DNA from 4 places in the Streptomyces sp. MCA2 genome. Region 1 is predicted to be linked to each of the others. Evidence: riboswitches for the same ligand, from Rfam matches in the RefSeq annotation. Region 1 holds a riboswitch; each other region holds the start of a gene.
The links. A riboswitch is a leader RNA that binds a small molecule or an ion and turns the genes downstream of it on or off. The one in region 1 is predicted to bind cobalamin.

Region 1 (4,364 bases):
CGAGTGGATGTCATAGACACCGGGCCCCACCTCGCGCGGATAGCCGGCCGTGGCGAGCTCCCCGGCGACCTGCATATGGGAGCGGGCCGCCTCCAGGCTGATGACATCGGCGTCGAGAGCGTCGATGGCCTGAAGGATGTCGCCGAACTCCGCGTAGCACATGTGGGTGTGGATCTGGGTGTCCGGGCGGACCCCGCTGGTGGTGAGGCGGAACGCCTCGGTGGCCCAGGCCAGGTACTCCGCATGGCCGGCGGTGCGCAGCGGCAGCGTCTCGCGCAGCGCGGGCTCATCGACCTGGATCACCGAACTCCCGGCTGTTTCCAGGTCGTTCACCTCGTCCCGCAGGGCGAGCGCCACCTGCCGGGCGGTCTCGCCGAGCGGCTGGTCGTCGCGGACGAAGGACCAGGCGAGCATGGTGACCGGACCGGTGAGCATGCCCTTGACGGGCCGGTCGGTGAGCGACTGGGCGTACGTCGTCCAGCGGACCGTCATCGGCTCGGGGCGGGAGATGTCCCCGGCCAGGATCGGCGGGCGGACGTAGCGGGTGCCGTAGGACTGCACCCAGCCGTGCTGGGTGGCCAGGTAGCCGGTGAGCTGCTCGGCGAAGTACTGGACCATGTCGTTGCGCTCGGGCTCGCCGTGCACCAGGACGTCGATGCCGGCCTTTTCCTGGAAGCCGAGGACGTCGCGGATCTCGGTCTTGATGCGCTCCTCGTACCCCGCGGTGTCGATCCGCCCGGCCCGCAGATCGGCGCGGGCGGTGCGCAGTTCGGCGGTCTGCGGGAACGAGCCGATGGTGGTGGTCGGCAGCAGCGGCAGCCCCAGGTGCGCGCGCTGGGCGGCGGCGCGCTCGGCGTACGGCTGCGAACGGCGGCCGTCGGCGTCGGTGACGGCCGCGGCACGGGCGCGCACCGCCGGGTCATGGGTGAGCGCCGAACCCGCCCGGGAGGACAAGTCCGCGCGGTTGGCGGCGAGTTCGGCCGCGATGGAGCCGGTGCCCTGGGCCAGGCCACGCGCCAGCGTCACGACCTCCGCGGTCTTCTGCCGGGCGAAGGCCAGCCAGCGGGCGATCTGCGGGTCGATGTCCCGCTCGGCGGCGGCGTCCAGCGGCACATGCAGCAGCGAGCACGAGGACGAGACATCGACCCGGTCGGCCAGGCCGAGGAGGGTCCCCAGCGTGGCCAGCGACTTCTCGAAGTCGTTGATCCACACATTGCGGCCGTTGACGACACCGGCCACCAGCCGCTTGCCGGGCAGCCCGCCGACCGCCGCCAGATCACCGAGGTTGCCGGCCGCGGCACCGGTGAAGTCCAGCGCCAGTCCGTCGACGGGCGCCTTGGCCAGCACGGGCAGCGCCTCGCCCAGCCGGTCGAAGTACGAGGCGACCAGCAGCCGCGGGCGGTCGCCGAGCGTGCCGAGATCGCGGTAGGCGCGGGCCGCGGCGTCCAGCACGGCGGGGGAGCGGTCCTGCACCAGCGCCGGTTCGTCCAGCTGCACCCAGTCGGCGCCGGCCGCCCGCAGATCGGCGAGCACCTCGGCGTAGACGGGCAGCAGCCGGTCGAGCAGCGTCAACGGGTCAAAACCGGCCGCGACACCGGGCGCGGGCTTGGCCAGCAGAAGATAGGTCACCGGCCCGACGAGGACCGGGCGGGCGCTGAGGCCGAGACCGAGTGCCTCCGTCAGCTCGGCGACCTGCTTGGCGGAGTCCGCGGCGAAGACCGTGTCCGGACCCAACTCCGGTACCAGGTAGTGGTAGTTGGTGTCGAACCACTTGGTCATCTCCAGCGGCGCCACGTCCTGCGTGCCGCGGGCCATCGCGAAGTAGCCGTCCAGAGGGTCGGCGGCCACCGCGGCGCGGTGCCGGGCGGGGATCGCGCCGAGCATCACGCTGGTGTCCAGGACGTGGTCGTAGTACGAGAAGTCGCCGGTCGGCACCTCGTGGACACCGGCCTCGGCGAGCTGCTGCCAATTGCCGCGGCGCAGCTCGGCGGCGGTGCCGCGGAGGGCGTCGGCGCCGACGCGGCCCTTCCAGTAGTCCTCGATGGCCTTCTTCAGTTCACGGTGCTGCCCCTGACGGGGATAGCCGTGCACGGTGGCGTGTGCTGCCGCGGCTGCGGACGTGCTGGTCACGGAACTCTCCTTCGCGAGTGTGTCTCCATGGACCCCGGGGACGGGTCGAGGACGCGAAGGGACGGCAAACCGGACGGACCCCGGCGCATTGCCGCCGTGTGATGCCCGTCTGATGTCCGCCGACCCGCCCTCGAGGTCACCGAGATCTCCCCGCGCACCGGTCGCGCGGGGGCACTGGCAGGTCTTCGGACTCGCGGGCACGTCCGCCGAAGGCGGACATCTACTGGCCGTCGCTTCCCAGACCCGGCCGGGCCCAGTGCGTATGACGGCGGTCGTTCCCACTCACCGCTGCGGGGCAGTCCCGGATTTCCACCGGGTTCCCTCTTGCGACGCGCCTGCCTGGCGGGCAGGGCGAACCAGTTGCTGCGGCCACCCTAGGGCATGCCGTCAACGCCCCTCCCGGCCCGTGCCCCGGCCGCGGCCGGAACCGGACGCCGCCGCCGGGCCGCGTCTTGCGCTGGAGCGCGCTCCAGCTCCTAGCGTGAGCGCACCACAGGAGAGCTGCCCCGATCGAAGGGAACCACGTGCGCTACACACTGTTCGGCAGGACCGGTCTGCGGGTGAGCGAGCTGAGCCTGGGCACCATGACCATCGGCGAGGACTGGGGCTGGGGCGCGGACAAGGACACCAGCGGCCGGATCCTGGACGCGTATGCGGACGCGGGCGGCAACTTCATCGACACCGCCAACAACTACACCGAAGGCGCCTCGGAGCGGATCCTGGGGGAGCTGCTCGAAGGCCGCCGGGACAGCTTCGTCCTGGGGACCAAGTACACCTGCGCGACCCGCAAGGGCGAGGTGAACGCGGCGGGCAGCCACCGCAAGAACCTCGTCCGGTCGGTGGAGACGAGCCTGGACCGGCTGCGCACCGACCACCTCGATGTGCTGTGGGTGCACGCACGGGACAACTTCACGCCCGTGGAGGAGGTGATGCGGGCGCTGGACGACGTGGTCCGGTCCGGGAAGGTGCTCTACGTCGGCGTCTCGGACTGGCCGGCCTGGGAGATCGCGCAGGCCAACACCCTCGCCGAGCTGCGCGGCTGGACCGCGTTCGCGGGCTCGCAGCTGCGCTACAACCTGCTGGAGCGGACCCCGGAGCGCGAACTGCTGCCCCAGGCCCGCGCCTTCGACCTGGCCGTGCTGGCCTGGGCGCCGCTCGCGGCGGGCCGGCTCACCGGCAAGTACCGCCGTGGTGAGACGGGCCGGCTGGATGTCGTCGGCGAGGACGGCCGGCTCGACGACCACGCCGAGGAGACCGTCACCGCGGTGCTGGAGATCGCCGAGCAGGGCGGCTGGAGCCCGGCGCAGGTGGCGCTGGCGTGGCTGCGCAGCCGGCCCGGCAACATCATCCCGATCGTCGCCGCCACCAAGGAGAGCCAGCTCCTCGACAACCTGGCCGCCGTCGATGTCACGCTGGACGCCGACGCGCTGGCGCGGCTCGACCGGTGCAGCGCGGTGCCGCTGGGCTTCCCGCACGACTTCCTGCGGGAGCCGGGCATCACCGAGAACGTCTACGGCGACCGCTGGTCCGAGATCGATGACCGGCGCTCCACGTACCGCCGTACGACGAGCGAGATCTGCTGACCCGTACGTATCGCCGCGTACGGTGCCACGTCGCCGCCCCGGCGGCCGGCTGCCCGGTACGCCGAACGCCGCCGCCCGGATGGCCGGGCGGCGGCGTCTGCGGTCTAGTGAGGTGGGTGTGGCCCGCGCGGGCCGGACCGGCCGGACCGAAGGAGACGGACGCCCGATGAGGAAGATCGCCAGGACGGCTGTCGCCGCGGCCACCGCCGCCTTGTCCGCCGCGGACCCCGCGGCGTCCACCCGTACATGAAGGCCTCGCCCACCGTCCGCCGGCCCGGCTGCCGTCGCTCACCGTGAGGCCGGGAGAAGCCGTGGCACTGGACAACTCCGTACCGGAGCGCGGGCGGCCCCGCCGGGTCGCCCGCGGTGTCGCGCGGCTGCTGGCGGCGGCCGGGCTGGCCGTGGACGCCTACGTCCACGCCCGGCTCGCCGGCCGGTACGACGAGGTCACGGCAACCCTCGGCCAGGGCCTGCTGTTCCGCGTCGACGCCGCACTGGCCGTGCTCGCCGCCCTGCTCGTGCTGACCTGGCGCCGCCCGGCGGCCGACACCTTCGCCTGGCTCGTCGCGACGGGCGGGCTCGCGCTGCTGCTCCTCTACACCTACGTGGATCTCGGCGCGCCGGGGCCGTTGCCGGACATGTACGAACCGG
Region 2 (4,364 bases), on a different contig from region 1:
CGCTTCGGTCGTCCGCGCGCCGAAGCCGAGCGGTTCGTGCACGCCTCGGACGAGGCCAACGCCCGTGTCGTGGCGGCCACTCGGGACCGCGCCGACCTCGTCATCACCTTCGCACCCGAAGAGGCCCCACCTCCGCCGACCGCATAACCCCGCTCCCCCGCCGCTGTCTTCCGGCGAGCAGCCCGGCCACCGACAGCGCGCCCCACCCCGCGGACACCGCGGCCGCCTTCAGCTTGCGGTCGCGGCCCGGCAGCGTCGCGCCGAGGAGTACGGCGTCCCCGAAGTCCGCCGCCATCCGCACATACGCGGCGGTGCGCAGCGCCTGGCCCTCCGGCGCCAGCGCCATCGCCAGCCCGCTCACCGCATCCCGCCAGGCCAGCGGGCGCAGCGAGGTCCGGGTCGCCGGCTCGGTCCGCCCCTCGGCGTCGACCAGCCCCGAGGGCCGCGCCAGCAGATCGGGCGCCACCGCCACCGCCACTCCGTACACGGCCGTGGCCACCCCGACCGCACGCAACAGACCGACCTTCATGGGCCGTCCACCTTTCTCGTCCACCGTCCGAGCGGGCTCCGTCATGCCCACCGCCTCATCAACTCCTTTCCGCGGCAACCCTCTTCCCAAACGACATCGCCGATGTCATCATGACATCATGAGTGTCATTGAGGGGGATGTGCAAGGGAGCGTCGACGAGGTTGCCGAAGAGGATGTCGAAGGGGACGCCGTGAGTGTCGTCGCGAGCCATACCGAGCGTGCCGGCGGCGGGGATCCGACGCCCGCCGAAGACCTGCTGTACGGCGTCATCCGACGCCTGTGGCCACTGCACCGCACGGTCGTCCGCGCGGTGGAGCACGAGCTGGCGGGCACGGGCATGACGGCCGGCGAACACGCCCTGCTGGACGCGCTGCGCAGCGAAGGCCCGCAGACCGTGCCGCAGTTGGCGCGCGCCATGGGGCTCGACCGGCAGCCGGTGCAGCGCTGGGTGAACCACGCCGCGGAGCTGGGTCTGGTCGTGACGGCCCCGAACCCCGCACACCGCCGCTCCTCCCTGATCCGGCTCACCGCCGAAGGCACGGCGGCGATAGGCGGCATCCAGGCGTTCGAGGCGTCGGAGCTGCGCCGGCGGCTGGCCGATCTGCCCGCCGGGGACGTCCGTACCGCACTGCATGTACTGGACCGGCTCGGCGAGGAATTCCGGCATCTGGCGAACGGCCCGCGCAGTGCGCCGGAGGAAAGCGACAGTCAGGGCAGTTGCGGCAGTGACGGCAATAGCGATGACAATGGCATCACGCCCGCTTCACCGCATCAGGTACACAAAGGACGGCCCGCAAGATGACCCGAGGAATCACCGCCTGGTCCGAGATCGACAACGGCATCGTGCCGGTCGACGACGGCGAGCTGTTCTACGAGACGGCCGGCTCGGGCCCCGCGGTGGTGCTGCTCCACGGCGGCATGCTCGACCAGCACATGTGGGACGAGCAGTTCGCCTGGCTGGTGAACTCCGGCCTGCGCGCGATCCGTTACGACTTCCGCGGCCATGGACTGTCCTCCACCGTGGCCGGCGACTACGCCAACCACGACGACCTGTGCGCCCTGCTCGACGCGCTCGATGTCCCCGACGCCGTCCTCGTCGGCCTCTCCCATGGTGCGCGGGTCGCGCTCGACACCGCCATAGCCCACCCGGACCGGGTGACGGCCCTCGCGCTCGCCTCCCCCGGGATCAGCGGCCGCGCCTTCACCGACCCCTTCCTCCTGGAGCACATCAAGGCGCAGGTGGCGGCGATCGGCGCCCCCGACGGCGCGGAACGCTATGTCGAGCACTTCCTGCGGATGTGGGTGGACGGACCGCATCGCGAACCGTCCGCGGTGCACCCGGGATTCCGTGAGCGGATGCGCGCCTCGGCGGAGGCCAATGTGGAGGTGCATGCCGACGGGGCGGGCGCCGGTATGCCCCTTGAGGTCGGCGCCGCCGACCGCCTCGGCGAGATCCGGGTGCCGACGGTCGTGTTCGACGGTGACCTCGACAGCAGCGACATCTCCGCCAACGCCCATGCGATAGCGCTGACCGTCCCCGGCGCCCGAAGAGTCCGGATACCGGGCGCGGCCCACATGGTCAATCTGGAGAACACCGCGCTCTTCGACCACGAACTCCATGCCTTCCTCTCGGCCCTGGAGTACTGACGCCCCGCGACCACCGATCGCCCACCGCCCAGGGCCCGGCCCCGCGAACCTCGCACCTCCCGGGCGGCAGTTAGAGTGACCGGGCCGTGGTGTACGGGAAGACCGGTGACGGACCGTGTGGTCCCAGTCCGGAGCGGCCCTCGCCACTGTGATCGGGGAGTCTTCGCCCCTTCCACCGGCGCACGACGCGCCGGTGGCGCCACTGACCGCAGCCCGCGGCCGGGAAGGCGGGGGCGGACGCGTACACCCTCCCCCAAGCTCTCAAGGAGCAGGGTGGTACCCCCAAGCCAGGAGACCGGCCACGGCATCTCACGAACTGATCCACGAGGTGCTGGAGCGTGACCGCCGGATGGCCCTGTCCACCGATACCCGCAACACCCCTGCTTCCGCCGCTTTCCGCTGGCGCCGGCAGGACACCGTCCGCACCGCGGGCCTGATGGCCGTCATAGCCGGTCTGCACGTCGTCGCCTTCGGCGTGCTCTTCCTGCTCGTGGTCCCCCATCACTACGCCGTGGGCAGCCAGGTCTTCGGTGTCGGGCTCGGCATCACCGCCTACACCCTCGGCATGCGGCACGCCTTCGACGCCGACCACATCGCCGCGATCGACAACACCACCCGCAAGCTGATGGCCGACGGAAAGCGGCCGGTGTCGGTCGGCTTCTGGTTCGCCCTCGGGCACTCCAGTGTCGTCGTCGCGATGGCGGCCCTGGTGGCGGGCGGCGCCCAGCTCGCGGGCACGCTGCTCAACGACGAATCCCGTACGCACCAGATCCTGGGCACGATCGGCACGACGATCTCGGGTACGTTCCTCTACCTCATCGCCGCCCTGAACCTCATCGCGCTGGCCGGGATCTGGCGGGTCTTCCGCGGTATGCGCAACGGCCACTACGACGAGGCCGAGCTGGAACAGCGCCTCGACGCACGCGGCTTCATGAACCGCTTCCTGGGCCGGTTCACCCGCTCGATCACCCGTCCCGGCCAGATGTTCCCGCTCGGCTTCCTCTTCGGGCTCGGCTTCGACACCGCGACCGAGGTGACCCTGATGGTGATGGCGGGCAGCGGCGCCGCGGCCGGCCTGCCCTGGTACGCGGTGCTGTGTCTGCCGCTGCTCTTCGCCGCCGGGATGAGCCTGTTCGACACCCTCGACGGGACCTTCATGAACTTCGCCTACCAGTGGGCGTTCTCCAACCCGGTGCGCAAGGTCTACTACAACCTCACCATCACCGGCCTGTCGATCGCCGTCGCCTTCTTCATCGGCACGATCGAGCTGGTGACCGTGCTGCACGACAAGCTCGCCCTCAACGACCCGCTCACCGGCTGGATTTCCGGCCTCGACCTCGACAATGTCGGCTTCCTCATCGTCGGCCTCTTCGTGGTGGTGTGGGCCGCGGCGCTGGCGTACTGGCGACTGGCCGGCGTCGAGAAGCGCTGGGCGGCGCGAACGAAGCCGACGCCGCAGGCGGAGCCGACGGAACAGGCAGAGCAGGCGGAGCAGGCAGAGCAGGTGGAGCAGGCCGCGCCGGGCGCCTGAGGCACCTCAGCCCCAGCAGCCCCGTACGCAGCCGCCGCCCGTATCACCGCCCGTGCCCGTACCGCCGCCCGGGCGCGGCTGCCCGGTCAGGTGGCCGAACCGGCCGCCGCGCCCGTCATCAGATCCGGCCCCCAGCGCTCCAGCGCCGCCGCCAGGTCGAGGGGCAGCAGCCGGTCCGGCTGGTCCGGGCCCGGCCAGTCCTCCCGCGGGACCCGCCACATCACCTCGAACTCGATGCCGTCCGGGTCCTTGGCGTACAGCGACTTGGCGACGAGGTGATCACTCGACCCCACCAGCGCGCCCCGCTCGACGAGCCGTGCATGTGCCGCGACGAGTTCGCCGAGCGTGCCGGTCTCCCAGGCCAGGTGGTAGAGCCCGACCCGACCGGCCTCGGGCCCCGGTGCGTCCGGTCCCACCGCGAACAGCGCCAGGTCATGGTCGTTGAGCGAGCCGGGCGCGCGGAGGAACGCGGCCCGTCCCGGAATCTCGGTCCCCACCTCGAGCCCGAGGGTGTCGGTGTAGAAAGCGACCGACCGCGCCACATCGCGGACGTAGAGCACCGCGTGGTTAAGACGTCGTACGGACATGAAGCCTGCTCTCCGTTTCTGCCGCAGCGGTACGACCAGGGGCCGCTGCGCCCTCCCCACACTGCTCTAC
Region 3 (4,364 bases), on a different contig from region 1:
ACCTCGGTGGCGGCCGGTGGCAGCCATTGGCGGCTTGATACCCGCTCCCACAGCAGACTGCGATACGTGTCGTAGTTGTAGTCCCGGTCGGCGAACGGCCGCTTCGGTCGGTGGCGTGGGCGATCGCGCCCGTCTTGGCTTCCTCGGCGGCAACGGACCTGCCCACCGTCCTTCGCCCGAGCCCCTGTCAGGTGGTCTTGATCTGGCCTCCGTCGATGACGAATTCGGCGCCGGTGATGTTGCCGGCACGCGGGGAGGCCAGGAAGGCAACGAGGTCGGCCACCTCCTGGGGTTCGGTGATGCGTCCGGTGGAGATGCCCATCTGCTGGGGTACGACCTGGTCCAGGGCCTCCTGTGCCGTGCCGCCCGCACTGGCCGCGACGGTGTCGGCGAAGGCGCCGGGGGCAGTCCAGAACGGGGTGCGTACGGGGCCGGGAGCGACGGCGTTGACGCGGACGCCACGGGGAGCGAACTCCTCCGACAGAGCTTTGGTGAGGTTGCTCAGGGCGGCCTTGGCCGCTGAATAGTCCACCACCATGGGGAACGGCAGGCGGGCGTTGACCGAGCTGATGTTGACGATCGCGCCCTCGCCGTGGGCCAGCAAGTGTGGCAACGACGCACGGCTGGCGCGCACCGCGCTCAGGAATGTCATGTTGAGGGCGTGCGTCCACGCTGCGTCATCGACGTCGAGGAAGCTGGAGCGTGGGTTGGTGGCGCCGACGTTGTTGACCAGCACGTCGATCCGGCCATGTCGGTCTGCTGCCTCCTGGGCCAGCGTGTCGGCACCGTTGGCGTCGGCCAGATCCACGGAGTGGAAGGTGACGTCGTATCGCTCGCGCAGGGCTGCCAGCTCAGTGGTTTCCGTACGGCTGCCGACCACCACGCGCGCGCCCTCACGGCCGAGTGCCTCGGTGACGGCCAGCCCGATGCCCTTGCTGCCTCCAGTGACAACGGCGACCTTGTCCGTCAGGTTCAGCTCCACCGGGATCTCCTCCTGCGTCACGCTTCCAGCATGAATAAATGCGTCTGAATCGGTCGTACTGGGTGAGTGTCCGCTCTCGTTTCGGAGCAGCCCCGTCGCCACGCGGCCTGCGCTGAGGATTCCCGCCCACCAGCACCCTTCGGGGGCCTTGGGACCTCACGGTTCCGTCGGCGGTCGGGTCGTGACGGCGGGGTCGCCGGACACCTCCTGACGCAGCACCGGCTGGGGGTGTTCTCGTAGAGCCGGTCGTCGAACATCAGCTAATGCCCGGGTCGGCTGTTGCCGAACCACTGGTGGGCCAGTTCATCGGCGATCAGGCGTTCCGAGGTGCGTGCGCCGTCGAGGTGGTTGGTGCCGAAGGTAGTCGTGCCCTGGGCCTCCACCGGGAGACCGGTTCGCGAACCGCAGACGACGGGGCCGTGCCGGAGGCCGCCTGCCGGCCTTCGACAAGACCGCCACCCTCCACCAAGCAGCACCCCACCTCGCAACCATCCACATCTGGACCGCACGACGACCCGAAAGAAACGGCCTGGGTCCCCTGGTGCGGCGGGGCGGGGTGGACTTACTAGGACGTCCAACTATATGTTCGTGGGCAAGGCCCGCGGTGCAGGGAAGCCGGCGTGAATCCGGCGCGGTCCCGCCACTGTGACCGGGAAGTGTGCTCTTCGAGCAGGACAGGCCACTGACGGAGAAGTCCGTCGGGAAGGCCGGAGGGCGCGCGCTGATCCGGGAGTCAGGATACCGGCCGCGGGGTGTTCCGTGTTGTCCACGAGGATGGAGCAGACACGCATGGCACCGGTCCGTACCCACGACCCAGGTGATCCGGCGGAGCAAGCGGTGGCGCACGCCAACCCCTAGTTCCGCGACGGCTCTTCGGCCTTCGCGTCCCACGGCCTGCCCGTACGCGCACCCCACCGGGTGTGGTCTGCGGCCTGCCGTGCCATCCCCGGATCGCACCTGACGAGAGCAGGCTCTCATGGTCCGTGAACTGACACATTTCATCGGCGGCAAGCATGCACCGGGAACGTCGGGGCTCTTCTCCGACGTGTACGACCCCAACACCGGCCTGGTCCAGGCCCGTGTCCCGCTGGCCGGGCGGGCCGACACCGAGCGGGCAATCGCCGACGCCGAGTCGGCACAGCAGGAGTGGGGCGAGTGGAATCCGCAACGCCGCGCCCGGGTCCTGCTGAAGTTCCTCCAACTCGTCGACGGGGAGCGGGAGTCGCTGGCCCGGCTGCTCTCCGCCGAGCACGGCAAGACCGTCGCCGACGCGCACGGTGACCTTCAGCGCGGCCTGGAGGTCGTCGAGTTCGCCGCCGGGATCCCCCATCTGCTCAAGGGGGAATTCACCGACAACGCGGGCGGCGGTATAGACGTCCATTCGCTGCGCCGTCCGCTCGGTGTCACGGCCGGCATCACCCCGTTCAACTTCCCCGCGATGATCCCGCTGTGGAAGGCGGCGCCGGCCATCGCCTGCGGCAACGCCTTCATCCTCAAGCCGTCGGAGCGCGATCCGTCCGTACCGCTGCGGCTCGCGGAACTCTTCCTGGAGGCCGGTCTGCCGCCCGGTGTGCTGAATGTGGTCAACGGCGGTAAGGAGGCGGTCGACACGCTCCTTGCGGATCCCCGCGTGCAAGCCGTCGGCTTTGTGGGCTCCACCCCGATCGCCGCCGACATCTACGCCACCGCCGCCGCGCACGGCAAGCGCGCCCAGTGCTTCGGGGGCGCCAAGAACCACATGATCGTGATGCCGGACGCCGATCTCGACCAGACCGTCGACGCCCTGATCGGCGCCGGGTACGGATCGGCCGGCGAACGCTGCATGGCGATCTCCGTTGCCGTTCCCGTGGGGGAGGACACCGCCGATCGCCTGGTCGCCCGCCTCAAGGATCGTATCGCCATGCTGCGGATCGGTGCCTCCGATGACCCGGACGCCGATTTCGGTCCGCTGGTGAGCCGGGACGCCCTCGACCGGGTACGCCGCTACGTCGACATCGGCGTCACCGAAGGAGCCGAACTCGTCGTAGACGGGCGCGACTTCACACTCCCCGGGTATGAGAACGGGTTCTTCGCGGGTGCCTCGCTCTTCGACCGGGTCGCCCCCGCGATGCGGATCTACCGGGAGGAGATCTTCGGCCCGGTCCTCTGTGTGGTGCGCGCCGCCGACTACGAGGAGGCACTGCGGCTGCCCAGCGAGCATCCGTACGGCAACGGGGTGGCGATCTTCACGCGGGACGGGGACACGGCCCGTGACTTCACCCGCCGCGTCAACACCGGCATGGTCGGCGTCAACGTACCGATTCCGGTCCCTGTCGCCTACCACACCTTCGGCGGCTGGAAGCGGTCCGGCTTCGGCGACCTGAACCAGCACGGACCGGACGCGATCCGCTTCTACACCCGCACCAAGACCGTCACCTCGCGCTGGCCCTCCGGGGTCAAGGAGGGCGCGAGCTTCACCATCCCGACGATGGGATGAGCCCGATGAACAGTACTCTCACCAAGGACCAGCTCGCCCTGGCCGAGGTCACCCTCGACTTCACCGAGGAACACCTCACGCCGCACGCCGTCGCCTGGGACCGCGACAAGCACTTCCCCGTCGATGTCCTGCGCAAGGCCGCCGGCCTCGGCCTCGGCGGTGTCTACGTGCGCGAGGCATCCGGCGGCTCCGGCCTCACCCGCAGCGACGGGGCACTCATCTTCGAGGTCCTGGCGACCGGCTGCCCGTCCATCGCCGGTTACCTCTCCATCCACAACATGGTCGCCTGGATGATCGACCGGTACGGCGACGAGGGGCAACGCGTCCGCCGGCTGCCGGATCTGTGCTCCATGGAGGCGCTGGGCAGCTACTGCCTGACCGAACCGGGCGCCGGATCGGACGCCGCGGCACTGCGCACCCGCGCCGAACGCGACGGCGACCACTACGTCCTGAACGGAGTCAAGCAGTTCATCTCCGGAGCAGGCGCGGCGCAGGTCTATGTCGTGATGGCGCGCACCGGCGGGGGAGGGCATGACGGGATCTCCGCGTTCGTCGTCGAACGGGACGACCCTGGACTGTCCTTCGGGCCCAATGAACAGAAGATGGGCTGGAACGCGCAGCCCACCCGGCAGGTGATCCTCGACGACGTACGCATCCCGGCCGACCGCCTGCTCGGGGCCGAGGGGGAGGGCTTCCGCATCGCCATGTCGGGCCTCAACGGCGGCCGCCTCGGCATCGCCGCCTGCTCCTTGGGCGGCGCGCAGAACGCATTGAACCGCAGCCTGTCCTACCTCGCCGACCGGGAGGCGTTCGGCGCTCCTCTCCTGGACGCGCAGGCGCTCCGGTTCCGGCTCGCCGACATGGCGACCGAGCTCGCCGCGGCCCGCGCCCTGGTACGGCAGGCCG
Region 4 (4,364 bases), on a different contig from region 1:
CCGTGGTGGATCTCGTAGCCCGCCACCGGCTCGCCCAGCGCCTCGCCGACCGGCCGCGCCAGGGTCTTCTCCGCCGCGAACCGCACCCGTACGGGCAGCAGCCCCAGCCCGTCGACCGTGCCGGCCTTTGACTCGATGTCGTCCTCGATGCGCTCGCCCAGCATCTGGTACCCGCCGCAGATGCCCAGCACCGGGCGGCCCTCGGCGGCCCGCCGGGCGACCGCGTCCGCCAGCCCGCGCTCACGCAGCCACTCCAGCGCCCGGACCGTGCCCCGGGTCCCCGGCAGCACCACCAGGTCCGCGTCGGCCAGTTCCTCGGCCCGGTCCACGAACCGCACCACCACGCCCGGTTCCGCGGCCAGCGCGTCCACGTCCGTGAAGTTCGACATCAGCGGTACGGCGGCGACCGCCACCCGCAGCACCTCCGCGCCGTGCGGCGGCGTCACCACGCTCTCACGCACCGCGCCCCGCAGCGACACCCTCAGGCCGTCCTCCTCGTCGATGCCGAGACCGTGGGAGAAGGGCAGCACCCCCAGCGTCTGCCGTCCGGTGAGGCCGCGCAGCATCTCCAGTCCCGGCTCCAGCAGCGTCACATCGCCCCGGAACTTGTTGACCAGATACCCGGCGACCAGCGCCTGGTCCTCCTTGGACAGCAGCGCGGTGGTGCCGAAGAAGGAGGCGAACACCCCGCCACGGTCGATGTCACCGACCACCATCACCGGAATACGGGCGGCCCGCGCCAGGCCCATGTTCACGATGTCGGTACGCCGCAGATTGATCTCGGCGGGGCTGCCGGCGCCCTCGCAGATCACCGCGTCGTACGTCCGCCGCAGCTCCTGGAGGCAGTCGGTGACCGTGCCGAGCAACTCCTCCCGGCGCCCGGCATACAGCGCCTTCCCGGCGGACGACCCCCCGGCCTCCCCGAAGTACCCCCGCGCGCTGAGCTCACCCACCGGCTTCCCCAGCAGCACCACCTGGCTGCTGCGGTCGCTGCCGGGCTTGAGCAGTACGGGATTCATCAGCGCGGTCGGCTCCACCCGCGCCGCGGCGGCCTGCATCGCCTGGGCCCGTCCGATCTCCGCGCCCTCGCGCGTGACGAACGAGTTCAGCGACATGTTCTGCGCCTTGAACGGCGCTACCCGGACGCCCTGCCGGGCCAGCCAGCGGCAGATGCCCGCCGTCACCACGCTCTTGCCGGCGTCGGACGTCGTACCGGCCACCAACAGGCCACCGCCGACGGCCCCTCCGGATGCCTTGAACCGCCCGTTCACCGGGTCCTCCTCATGCGCCGGGACCCCGGCTGTCGTGAACCGTACGCGCCACCGCACCCGCGGCCCTGCGCGTCACTGCACCTGCGGACGGGCGGGCCGTACGCAGCAGGGCCCGCCGCACGGCGCCGAACGCCGGCCGCGCGGCCACCGTCGTCACCAGCGCCAGCGCGCTCACCCGGCGCGAGAGCCGCACCGCCCGTTCGATGTCGGCCACCGCGACCGGCGGCGCCCCCTCGTTGAGCACCGGACGGTGTTCCACCCGCCCGCCGTACGCCAGCGTGCCGCCCAGCCGTACGCCCAGCGCGCCCGCGAACGACGCCTCCACCGGGCCCGCGTTGGGGCTCGGGTGCGCGCCGCCGTCCGCCCGCCAGGCCCGCAGCGCACCGCGCCGGTCGGGGCCCGCGAGCACGGTCAGTGCGGCGGTCAGCCGGGAGCCGGGCCAGCCGGCGAGATCGTCGAGCCGGGCCGAGGCCCAGCCGAAGCGGAGGTGGCGCGGCGACTTGTGCCCCACCATCGCGTCCAGGGTGTTCACCGCCCGGAACGCCACCAGGCCGGGCACCCCGCCCAGCGCGCCCCAGACGAGGGCGCCCACCACCGCGTCGGAGGTGTTCTCGGCGACCGACTCCACCACCGCGCGGGCCATCTGCGGCCCGTCCAGCGCCTGCGGATCGCGCCCGCACAGATGCGGCAGCCGCTCCCGTGCCACGTCCAGATCACCCGCCGTCAGCGCCCCGCCGACGGCCCGCGCCTCCCGGCCGAGCGAGGTGCCGCCCAGCACGGCCCAGACCGTCGCCGCGGTCAGTGCGACCCGGGCGCCGTTGCGGAGGGGGGACGGGGAAACGGCAGCGCCCTGCACGGCACGCTGGAGCAGCGCGGCGCCGGCGGCGGCACCGCCCGCACACACCACGGCATGCGCCGCCCCGTATCCGCGGTGATCGCGCCACAGCCGGCGCTCGACGGCGCCCGCGGCCCGGCCGAAGGCGGCCACCGGATGGCCGCGCCGGGGGTCCGCCGCGATCAGGTCGGCGAGAAAGCCGAGGGCCGCGCCACACACATATCCCGCGTGTTCGCCGCGCATCGGATCAGACGTCCGTCATGCCTCGAAGGGCCCCTGCGGCAGCGGGCAGTGGAGATCTGGCAGGGCGGCCGGGCATGGCGGTATGTCCTCACTCAGGGTCCGCGCCCTGGCTCGACGTGACGGCGACAAGAGTCTCCTGGCTCCCCGGATCGGCGAGTCCTCCGGCCTTCCAGTCCCGGTGTACGTCATCGGACGTACGCGAGGCGGACCGTGGCCTTCGTTGGAGGAACGCTCCCCGGTGACAGTGGCGGGACCGCGCCGGATTCTCACCGGACTTCCTCATCTGTCGCCGAATGGCTCCGGCAGTCCACCACGCCCCGCGAATGCCCGTCAACTCACCCTTGACCTGCGACGCTGTCCTGTGGCACGGGCTGTGGCGCACGCCACAGCGTGGCAGCCACGTCACAGACGGTTGCCCCCGCCCCTGATCTCACGTCACTATCTGGTGCACGGCGGCGACGGGGCCGCCGGAAGGGGGCCGGGGGATGCCGCAGAGCGCTGACCGCCACGAGATCCGTATCAGGATCACGGGCACGAACAATCCTGACCAGGACATCGAGGACCTCAAGGCGTGGCTGGAGCGCGAACCGTGGCTGGACCGGAGCCGCCACGACTGGCTGCTGCGCCCGCGGCCGCAGGACGAGAGCGACGACGGCCCCGGTGACATGGCCGTCGGCGTCGACGACCTGATCCTGGTCATCGTCGGCGCCGTCGCCGCCGAGATGACCAAAAGTCTCACCATCGCCCTTCAGGAGTGGCTGCGACGGCGCCGGGAGGAACGCGACACCGGCGAGCGGCCCACCGTCGCGGTCGGGAGCGGCGACGGGGACCTGCGCGCGCTCGGCGACGCGGGCCCGGGCGCCGTGGCCCCCGAACACCCCGATCCCGGCAGCCCGGCAGACGGGAGCGGCCGCACCGCCGGGGACTGAGCCGGATGTCCGAATACGACGCACGGGGCAAGGTCAACCGGGCGCTGCTGATCTGTGTCGACGACTACCGCACGCTGCGCCCGCTCCCCGCGGTGAAGGACAACGCCCGGGAACTGGAGCGGGCCCTGCTCGCCCCCGGCACCGATCTGTTCACCAAGGGCGAGGTCGTCACCTGCCGGCCTCAGGAGCCCTGGGAGGTGGAACAGGCGCTGGACACCGTCGTCCAGGAGGCGCGCGGGCTGCTGCTGGTGTACTTCTCCGGCCACGGCCGGGTGGGCCGCGACGGCGGCAATCTGCAACTGATGGTCGGCGCCTCGGAACGGCGTCACAAGACCGTCTCCTGGCAGGACACCGTGCTGTCCTATCTGGACAACGCGCGGGCCGACCGGATCGTGATCGTCCTGGAGTGCTGTTACGCCGGCAACGCGAGCGAGGCCTTCCACTCCTGCCGCAACCCCACCTCGCTGCTGATGGCCGCGCAGCCCAACCGCCGTATCTTCAGCGGCGAGGAGCCCACCGGGGGCAGCGTCTTCACCCGCGCCCTGGTGCAGACCCTGGAACGGGGCATCCCCGGCAAGCGGTTCGTCACCTTCGAGGACCTCGTCCGGGCACTGCGCGAGCAACTGGCCGGTGAACGGACGCCGATGGGCGATGTCTGGGAGCCGCGCTCGGCGAAGCAGAACACCGTCGACGACGTCATCCTGTCCTTCGCCACTCCCGAGGACCGCCCGCCGACCCCGCTGCGGATCCGCTTACGCCGCTGGCTGAAGTCGTACTTCCGGCACTGGCCCAGACTCCTGCTGATCCTGGCGATCATCTTCGTCCCGGCCACCACGGGCGTCGTGCTGCTCCAGCTCGCGGACGGCGCGGCGCCCTGCCCGCCCGCCCTCGAACTGCGGCTGCTCACCGCCCCCGAGGCCGAACCCGCGCTGCGCCAGGCGGCCTTCGACTACGAGATGTCCCAGGCCAACACCCGGCCCCTCAGCGGCGAGGGCGACCTCCCCGACGGCTGCCGGCGCGCCCAGATCACCGTGTACTCCGCCGCCAAGGACCAGGTCGACCAGGGCTTCGCGGCCGCCGACCGCT

Region 2: linked by a shared signal. The riboswitch ahead of M8I34_RS18270 (HoxN/HupN/NixA family nickel/cobalt transporter) and the one ahead of metE (5-methyltetrahydropteroyltriglutamate--homocysteine S-methyltransferase) in region 1 are both predicted to bind cobalamin.
Region 3: linked by a shared signal. The riboswitch ahead of M8I34_RS02445 (CoA-acylating methylmalonate-semialdehyde dehydrogenase) and the one ahead of metE (5-methyltetrahydropteroyltriglutamate--homocysteine S-methyltransferase) in region 1 are both predicted to bind cobalamin.
Region 4: linked by a shared signal. The riboswitch ahead of M8I34_RS31145 (cobalamin biosynthesis protein) and the one ahead of metE (5-methyltetrahydropteroyltriglutamate--homocysteine S-methyltransferase) in region 1 are both predicted to bind cobalamin.

Annotation. Positions count from the first base shown of each region.
Region 1 covers NZ_JAMJFM010000020.1:105,198-109,561, reverse strand. The annotation lists partial or broken gene metE (5-methyltetrahydropteroyltriglutamate--homocysteine S-methyltransferase) at 1-2,130, opposite strand, end outside; cobalamin riboswitch at 2,304-2,491, opposite strand; gene M8I34_RS18835 (aldo/keto reductase) at 2,655-3,713, shown strand; gene M8I34_RS18830 (hypothetical protein) at 4,025-4,364, shown strand, end outside.
Region 2 covers NZ_JAMJFM010000019.1:125,608-129,971, reverse strand. The annotation lists gene M8I34_RS18290 (nucleoside/nucleotide kinase family protein) at 1-147, shown strand, start outside; gene M8I34_RS18285 (hypothetical protein) at 104-529, opposite strand; gene M8I34_RS18280 (MarR family winged helix-turn-helix transcriptional regulator) at 648-1,331, shown strand; gene M8I34_RS18275 (alpha/beta fold hydrolase) at 1,328-2,176, shown strand; cobalamin riboswitch at 2,247-2,495, shown strand; gene M8I34_RS18270 (HoxN/HupN/NixA family nickel/cobalt transporter) at 2,526-3,707, shown strand; gene M8I34_RS18265 (VOC family protein) at 3,794-4,294, opposite strand.
Region 3 covers NZ_JAMJFM010000002.1:139,002-143,365, reverse strand. The annotation lists gene M8I34_RS02450 (oxidoreductase) at 188-982, opposite strand; gene M8I34_RS41195 (hypothetical protein) at 1,243-1,365, opposite strand; cobalamin riboswitch at 1,561-1,747, shown strand; gene M8I34_RS02445 (CoA-acylating methylmalonate-semialdehyde dehydrogenase) at 1,959-3,458, shown strand; gene M8I34_RS02440 (acyl-CoA dehydrogenase family protein) at 3,464-4,364, shown strand, end outside.
Region 4 covers NZ_JAMJFM010000048.1:8,580-12,943, reverse strand. The annotation lists gene M8I34_RS31150 (cobyric acid synthase) at 1-1,271, opposite strand, end outside; gene M8I34_RS31145 (cobalamin biosynthesis protein) at 1,282-2,349, opposite strand; cobalamin riboswitch at 2,479-2,632, opposite strand; gene M8I34_RS31140 (hypothetical protein) at 2,835-3,278, shown strand; gene M8I34_RS31135 (caspase family protein) at 3,284-4,364, shown strand, end outside.